Regions from separate parts of the Synechococcus sp. KORDI-52 genome, predicted to be linked through region 1. Evidence: predicted binding sites of a transcription regulator. Region 1 holds the regulator's gene; the other holds the start of a gene.

What was found. Region 1 encodes NtcA, which controls nitrogen genes in cyanobacteria. Its sites were predicted from a motif close to GTANCNNNNGNTAC; they were not measured.
Region 2: a site for NtcA is predicted at 1,861-1,874, ahead of KR52_RS02700 (circularly permuted type 2 ATP-grasp protein). Genes of this name have one in related genera too.

The regions. Positions count from the first base shown of each region.
Region 1 is NZ_CP006271.1:194,058-198,084, reverse strand. Features, by position in the region: gene pth (aminoacyl-tRNA hydrolase) at 1-116, shown strand, start outside; gene KR52_RS01105 (DUF3146 family protein) at 116-373, shown strand; gene KR52_RS01100 (resolvase) at 357-797, opposite strand; gene KR52_RS01095 (DUF3084 domain-containing protein) at 794-1,945, opposite strand; gene ntcA (global nitrogen regulator NtcA) at 1,973-2,689, opposite strand; gene rph (ribonuclease PH) at 2,749-3,492, opposite strand; gene KR52_RS01080 (cob(I)yrinic acid a,c-diamide adenosyltransferase) at 3,638-4,027, shown strand, end outside.
Region 2 is NZ_CP006271.1:536,683-540,709, forward strand. Features, by position in the region: gene KR52_RS02695 (alpha-E domain-containing protein) at 1-279, opposite strand, end outside; gene KR52_RS02700 (circularly permuted type 2 ATP-grasp protein) at 273-1,748, opposite strand; gene KR52_RS15220 (hypothetical protein) at 1,950-2,075, shown strand; gene KR52_RS02705 (sodium:solute symporter family protein) at 2,065-3,495, shown strand; gene KR52_RS14710 (hypothetical protein) at 3,492-3,641, shown strand; gene KR52_RS02710 (aspartate carbamoyltransferase) at 3,804-4,027, shown strand, end outside.

The DNA of each region.
Region 1 (4,027 bases):
TCGAGGCGGTTCTTGATGCTGTTCTGGAGGCGATCGAACGTCTTCAGCGCCAAAGTTTTGAGCGCGCTGGAACTTGGATCAACGGGTTCCGCCATGACCTGGAGTGCAACGACTGATGCCGGCGCTTCCGGCGACAACAGCCCATCTGCGGGTGCTCCGCCAGTGTTTTCAGGCCAAGTGTGTGGAGGGCGAGGTTTCGGCCGGTGGCTTCGAGTGGCAGTTTTCCTGGGGGTTTGACCGGGGTGAGCTGGTGGTGGAACCGTCCTTGGGACGGGCTCTGATCGAGGATGCCCTACGCCGGTTCCTGGTGCGATCCGATTACAAGCTTGAACCGGGAGGTGACTACACCTTCATGGTCAGGGCCCGGTTCTGAGCACGAACTTTGGGGCCGGCTCTGGCCATCGCAGGTGGCATTGAAGGTGCTCTTCCAGCATCACCAGGGCGGCAACAGCATCCAGGTCCACCGGTGGAATGCGCAGCCCCGTCGGCAGGACTCGGCGCCAACCTCGAGCGGGCCATAGCGTCCAGTACCGCTGTCTTGCCCTCAGGGTGCTTCCCTGTTCCGGAATCACCGTGAGGCTGCCCAGGCGTTTGAGCCGTTTGATCCATGCCTGGCTTCCCGTGCCATTGCCGATCAGGATGCGGTCCAGAGGTTGGTCTTGATTCCACCGCTCCAGCCAGGGTTCCACGGCCTCTGGGGTGAGGAGGTGGCCCTCGCGGACAAGTCCAAGATCAAGATCGGCCAGCACCAGGCCACACTTGCAGCGGCCTGGATCGAGCACCGCAACCCGCTTCATCGGGAGGCCTCAATCTTGACGACCACAGGATCGGCGCTCTCGCTGACCCCAGAAGCAATCACCTTCAAGATCACGCTTTGGCTGGGCTCTTCCATCAGACTCTGGGCCAGTTGAGAGACGGCCGATCCATCAAACTGCAGCCCTTCCGTGAGGGATCCCCGCCGTTGCACCTCCGCATAGGCCGAAGCCAGGAGAAGGTTCAGGCGTGTGCGGATGCTCTCCGGAGTGCGTTCATCCTGTTGCAGTGTGGTGGTGGCCAGCACGTCCCCGCTTTGCGCCACCCGACGGTTGGGACGCACCTCGGGGAAGGCGTACACCGCCGTTTCGCCGCGCAGCACATTGGTGGCGGAGCGCAGTGAGATCACCCAGGTGTCCGGTTCTCGGATGATGCTTTGCAGCCGTTGCACGTCGCTGCGGGGGACGCGGATCAACTGGCGTTTGGGGGCTTCACCCGGCCTCACCTTGGCGTAGGCATTGAGATTGGCTTCCTGAAGCAGCCTGTCGACAGCGAGTTTTGCTTGCTCTGGAGCGTCGAGCCGAACCGTTGCTCGCGCCAAGGTCTGTCCGCTGCTGATCACCACCGACCCACGTCTGAGGGCGACCAGATTGCGTTCGAGATCCTTGAGTTCCTGCTCACCGGATCGGATGCGGCTGCGCACACTCTTCAATTCAGCTTCCGTTCGCTGGATATCGGCATCGCGGGAGGCGATATCGCGGGTTAATCGTTCGCGCTCGGCCTCGAGTTGGGCGCGTTCGTCCTGAAGCGGAGCCAGTTCAAGGCGCAGGGTGTCCGCCCGTTGCTGCGCCTGCTTGAGCTCAGCAGCAATCCGCTTGGTGTCCGTTCGGGTCTTGTCCCGTTCCCGTTCGGCTGCATCGAGCTGCCGTCGGCTGTCCTGGAGCCGGGCTTGCAGAGCATCAAGTTCAAACAGTCCCACCCTCAGCTGGCGGCTCACCAGCAGCAGCAGGCCGAGCGACAGTGCGCTGATCAGGCTGCCAGTCAGCACTGTGATCAGAACGGCGGTTCGCCGCGGGCGCATTTTGAACAAGCTCAGCCTGGCTTTGCCAACGCGGCTGCCCAACCGGTCACCCAGGGTCGACAGCACGCCTCCGAGGACCAGGAGAACGAGGATTAACGCCCAGCCGCTCATGGCTGCACCTGTCGGTCGCGTTGCTGTCTAGCTGAAGCGTTTGGCCAGAGCGATCGGATCCAGAACGGTGATTTTTTTGCGATCAATCTGAACCAGACCGGATTGGCGCAAGTCTCCCAGCAGACGCGTGATTGTGACGCGGGTTGAGCCAATCGCTTCAGCGATGGCTTGATGCGACAGGCGCAGATCGATGGTGATGCCCAGCTCATCGGCCACGCCGAAATCTCTGCACAGCACCAGCAAGAAGCTCACCAGACGCGAAGACATGTCCCTGTGGGTCAGGGTTTCGATCATTGTTTCGGTCTGAAGAATCCGGCTGGACAGGCCCTGAAGCAAGCGCAGCCCAACGCTGGTGTCCGCTTCGATGGCGGCCTTCACGGATGTCGCCGGTGCTGTCACCATCTCAACCCTGGTGAAGGCCACTGCGTGATAGAAGCGATCGGATCGTTGACCGGTCAGCAAGGAGAGCACCCCGAAAAGGCTGTTCTCGCGGAGCAGGGCCACCGTGATCTCTTCGCCTGATTCATACACGCGGGAGAGGCGAACAGCTCCCCGGCGGATCAGATACACCCGTTCGGCGGGATCTCCGGGAAAAAAGATTGTCTTGTTGCGGTCCACCAGCTCACTGCTGGCGCCATCCAGATCGCGGATGATCTCCAACAGGGAGCGATTGGCCGGCTCTGGACTGGGAGCTGGAGCCACCATCTGTGGGGCGTATCGGCTGAAACCTCGGCTACTGGTCATGACAACCCCCCTGATGAAGCGAAGTTACGGAGCCATCGGTGGCCGCCATGTAGCCGTTATTACGTAAAGCTGCTGTGCTCGTTCAAGGCTCCATGTTGCGCCTGCATCAAGGATGTCAGGCCCGGCTCCGCAAGATCCAGCAAATCATTGAGCTGGCTGCGGCTGAAGGGGGCTCCTTCCGCTGTTCCTTGAATCTCCAGCAGGCGACCATCGCCAGCCTGCACAACATTCAGGTCCACCTCAGCCCTGCTGTCCTCGCTGTAGTCGAGATCCAGCAAGGCTTCGCCATTCACAAGGCCGACGGACACGGCAGCCACCTGGTCGACCAGGGGTGATTGTTCCAGCACTCCTTGCTGCACGAGCGACCGGCAGGCCTGTTCAAGGGCCAGCCAAGCCCCGGTGATCGACGCCGTCCGGGTGCCGGCATCGGCCTGGATCACATCGCAGTCGATCAGCAAGGTGCGCTCCCCAAGGCGCTCCATGTCGATCACGGCGCGCAGGCTGCGGCCGATCAGCCGTTGAATCTCCTGCGTTCGGCCCGACAGTTTCATCAACTCTCGGGATTGCCGCTGCGGCGTGGAGCCCGGGAGCAACCGGTATTCGGCGCTGAGCCATCCCAACCCCTCTCCCTTGCGCCAGCGGGGGACCTTCTCCTCCAGGCAGACGCTGCAGAGAACAGCGGTTCGACCGGTGTGAACCACTAGGGAGCTCAAGGCAAACCCCATGGGATTCCAGCTCACCGAGAACGGTCGCAACTGCCGCGGGCTTCGACCATCGGTGCGGTGTCCAGGTGGTTGGCTCATTGGTGGTGTGCAGTTGTTCAAGCCTCGCAGGCGGTTGGTTCTCGCCCTGTTCAAACACCATGGGTGGTGTCAATCCCCTTGTGGAATGTCATCTCGCCGCTACATTCAAGGTCTTGCCGGGGTCGCCCGGACGGATGTTGCCGCGATGACCACAAGCCTTGTCGACCCCCAAGCCTTCCAGAACTCCCTGGATCGGGATCAGCAGGCTCTGCAGCGCGCCGGCTTCACTTCCTTGCCTGCCGTCTCCGACCCACCACCTTTGTATGTGGTGGCACCCGAAGGGCAGTTGCAGGTGCACACGGCGCCCTACCGAGGCAGTTTCGCCAGTGTGCTCAGCCAAGCCATGCGTGCCGCCGGCTTGGGCAGTCGTGTTCTGATCAGTCAGTTCCTTAAAGGGGGCGTGCAACAGGGACCCGCCGGTCGCGTTCAACTCTGTGGCGGCCTTGTCTGGCTGCGGCCCGAGGTGCCTCTCTGTCTCTCCTCGCCGGATCATCCCGGTGGTGCGGAAGCGGTGGCTGCGGTTTGGGCCATCTGC
Region 2 (4,027 bases), 340 kb from region 1:
GTTTTCCCGCGCCATCGCAATGCAACTCACGATGCTGTTGGGATTGCTGCGGTCTAGCAGTAGGAAGCGCACCACCTGTTTGGGCGTGGTATCGGGATAGGTCGTATCGAAGCGGTGGCGATCCCCCGTCACCTCCACCAGCGGCAGCCACGGTTCGGCGCTGCCCGGAGGACAGTCCAGCGCCATCGCTTCACTCACTTCTAGAAAGCGCGAGATGTTTTCGGCGCGTTCCAGGTAGCGGTTGATCCAGTAAAGCGAATCGGCAACGCGACTCAGCACGGCACAGCCTCCTGGGGTTGCGGTGCTGCCATCGGTTGGTCGTCGACGATCCAGGTGTCCTTGCAGCCGCCTCCCTGGGACGAATTCACCACCAGCGAGCCCCGCTTGAGGGCCACGCGCGTCAGTCCGCCTGGGCTGACCCAGTTGCTTGCGCCGCGCAGCACGTAGGGGCGCAGATCCACGTGGCAGGGGTAGAGCTCTCCGTCACTGAGGGACGGCACGGTGGAGAGTTGCAGCGTGGGCTGCGCGATGAAGTTGCGGGGATTCGCACGGATCTTCGTGTCGAAGTCCGCCAGCTCCGATCGGCTGGCCTGGGGCCCGATCAGCATTCCGTAGCCTCCGGCTTCCGCCACTGATTTCACCACCAGTTGTTCGAGGTGTTCGAGCACATAGAGCCGATCGTCTGGCCGGGCACAGAGGTAGGTGGGGACGTTCTCGATGATCGGCTCCTCATCGAGGTAGTAGCGGATCATTGCCGGCACGTGGGCATAGATCAGCTTGTCGTCGGCGATGCCGGTGCCAGGGGCGTTGGCGATGGCGACCCGTCCTTGCCGCAGCACGTCGATGAGGCCCGGCACCCCCAGCATCGAGTCCTTGCGGAACACGGTGGGATCAAGAAAATCATCGTCGATGCGGCGGTAAATCACATCCACGGGCTTGAGGCCGTTGGTGCTGCGCATCCACACCCGGCCGCCTTCGCATACCAGATCGCGCCCCTCCACCAGGTGAATGCCCATTTCTTGGGCCAGATAGCTGTGTTCGAAATAGGCACTGTTGAACACCCCGGGCGTCAGGATCGCCACGCGGGGGGCGTCACTCCAGGGCGCCAGGTCCTGAAGGGTGCGCAGCAGATGGGAGGGATAGTCGTCGATCGGTTGAACGGCACGTCCTTCAAATAGGCCAGAGAACAACCGCTTCATCACCCGACGGTTCTCGAGGAAATAGGCCACCCCCGACGGACAGCGCAGGTTGTCTTCCAACACCCGCCAGGTGCCATTGCCGTCGCGGATCAGGTCGAGCCCGGAGATGTGGCACCAGCGGTTGAGCGGCAGGCTGATGCCCTGCATCTGAGGTCGCCAACCGGAGGAACTTTCAACGTCTTCCCGTGGGATCACTCCGTCGTTGAGGATCTGCTGGGGGCCATAGATGTCAGCGAGGAAGCGGTCGATGGCTTCCAGGCGTTGCAGCAGTCCCTGCTCCAGGGTGATCCAGTCGCTGCGGCCGATCAGCCGAGGCAAGGGATCGAAGGGGAGAATTCGTTCGCTGCCTTTGAGCCCGGAATCGTTGAGGCGGAAGGTGGCGCCAAGGCGACGCAGCAGCTGGCTGGCTGAGGCATGGCTGCGGTTGAGCTCGGGCAATCCCATCTGCCCTAGTGATGCGAGTAGTGGGGCAAGATCGGCGCGCGGCCTGGCCGTTTCGCTGCAGAAATATTCGTCGAAGCCGACCGTGGGTTTGTAGTCGGTGAACATCCTTGTCGCGCAAGCCGGGCGTATCCAAGGCGTCGCCCCACTCCACTTCGGGTGGTGGTTGCTACACATTCCGCAATTTCAGGCGATCGGACGCTGATCGCCTGTTGTTTGAGTATCCGAAGGCACCTGAATGGAGGGCAAAGGGCCAGGGCCTGCTGCCCCCTTTGCTTATCTGTTTCTGGAGTTCAAACACTCTTCGCCTTGGATGAATTGCTCTGGGCGCGTCTGATCTTTGCCCTTGGTGCCGTTGTGACTGCGGCGACGGTGGTGATGATTCTGCGCGGACACATGTATTGGAACCGCAGGGGGTCGACGGATGCCCGCTGACTCGGTTCCCTTCCTTCAGCCCGGGATCGCCTGGGCGTTGGTGGTGCTGTTCTCTGTTCTCTGGGTGGCGCTGGGGATTGCCTGGGGCAGGCGCGGTCAAGGCAATGCCGACGACTACATGCTGGCGGGGCGCAACATCGGGCTGGCTCTGAGTACGGCCACGTTGATGGCCTCCTGGGTCACCGGCAACACCACCCTGCTTGCCCCTGAATTCGGCTACAAAACCGGCCTCTGGGGCATGTTCAGCTATGCCCTGGCTGGGCTTGGCCTGATTCTGTTCGCCCCCCTGGCCTCGCGGATCAAGCAGTTGATGCCCAACGGGCGCACCAGCGGCGACTTCATCCGTTTGCGGTACGGACGACTGGCCTGGTGGGTGTTCATGCTGATCACCGCGATCTACACCCTGGGCTTTCTGATGACCCAGGCGATGGGTGCTGGCTTGCTGCTGCAGGCCCTTTCAGGCTTCGACTACCACGTGGGAATGGTGGTGGTGATTGGTGTTGCCACCGTCTACACCCTCTTCGGCGGAATGCGGGCTGTGATCGGCACCGATTTCATCCAGTCGCTGTTGATCATGGTGCTGCTGGCGGTGGTGGCGGTGCTTGCCTTCCGTCAATTCCCGATGCCCGAGGTGCATGCCTCTTTGCTGGCCCAGCATCCTGATCGGCTTGATCTGTTGCTGCCGGCGGGCTTGTTGATCGCCTGGAATTCCGCCCTCTTTTCGATGGGCGAGGTGTTTCACAACAACATTTGGTGGTCCAGGGTTTTCGCCAGTCGGCGCTCGGTGGTGATGACGTCCTTCGTGTTGGGGGGAATCGCCTGGATGAGCGTGCCGATGGTGACGGGCTCCATTGGCCTGGTGGCCCTGGCCCGTGAGTTGCCTCTCGAGCAGGTGAACATGGTGTTCCCTGTGATGGCAGCCGATCTGCTCGGGGCCGGCGGCGCGGCCTTGGTGTTTGTGGTGGTGTTTGCCTCGCTTACTTCCACCTTGGATTCGTTGCTGGCATCTACTGCCGATCTGTTGGCGGAGGATGTGTACTTCCGCCTGTTGCGGCCCCAGGCCAGCGACCTGCAGCTCAAGCAGGCGGCGCGGCTGATGGTGGTGGGATTGGCCGTCGTCACCCTGGCGCTGTCCTGGCCGCGGCTGGATTCGCTGGCGTCGGTGCTGTTCTTCACCGGTGCCCTGGTGGCCTCCACGGTCTGGCCTGTGGCATGTGGGCTCTACTGGCGTACGGCCAACCGCACCGCTGCCATTGCGGCCATGCTCGCCGGCAGCGTTGTGGGCCTGCTCGCCTATGTGCTGATCGCGCCCTACTGCGCTGCTGTGTTTTCGGCGGCCGTGTCGGCGGTTGTGATGCTGATGGGCAGTCGGTTTTGGCCGGAACGCTTCGACTTCACCTTGCTGCAGGAGGAGGGATGATCCAAACAGTTCCTGTGATGGCTGGCCTCGTTGGTCTGTCGGGCTTTCAGTTTTTGCTGGTGGCCAGTCAGTTCGCCCTGGTGCTGTCGGTGCTCGTGTTGCTGCTGATCTGGTGGGTGGAGTGGCGCAATGGCCGGGTTTGGTGATGTCTTCTGAAACCCGTCACCACAGCACAATCTTTTCCGGAGGTTTGGTTAAGAAGCTGGTTCTTCATGGACGCAGCAGTGTGGTTGTTGTTACCGGTGAAAGATGTAGTTCCTGGCTTTAGCACTCGGTTTGGCAAACAGGGTGTTGATCCCGATCCCGCTATGGCACAGGCCAAATCAGCAGTTGTGGAAGCGTCATCGGTTCAGATTCGGTTTGAGCCGATGGGGCCCGATGTCTACGGGCAGAACCAACCCCAGGAGCTGCTGGCTGCCATTGCCGAAGACGTTGAGCCTTTGAAGGATTTGGTGGATCAGCACGTGGTGTCGATCCAACCGTTTCGCCCCGAGGTTTTGTTGCAGGTGTTTCGGCTGGCGGCGAAATTTGA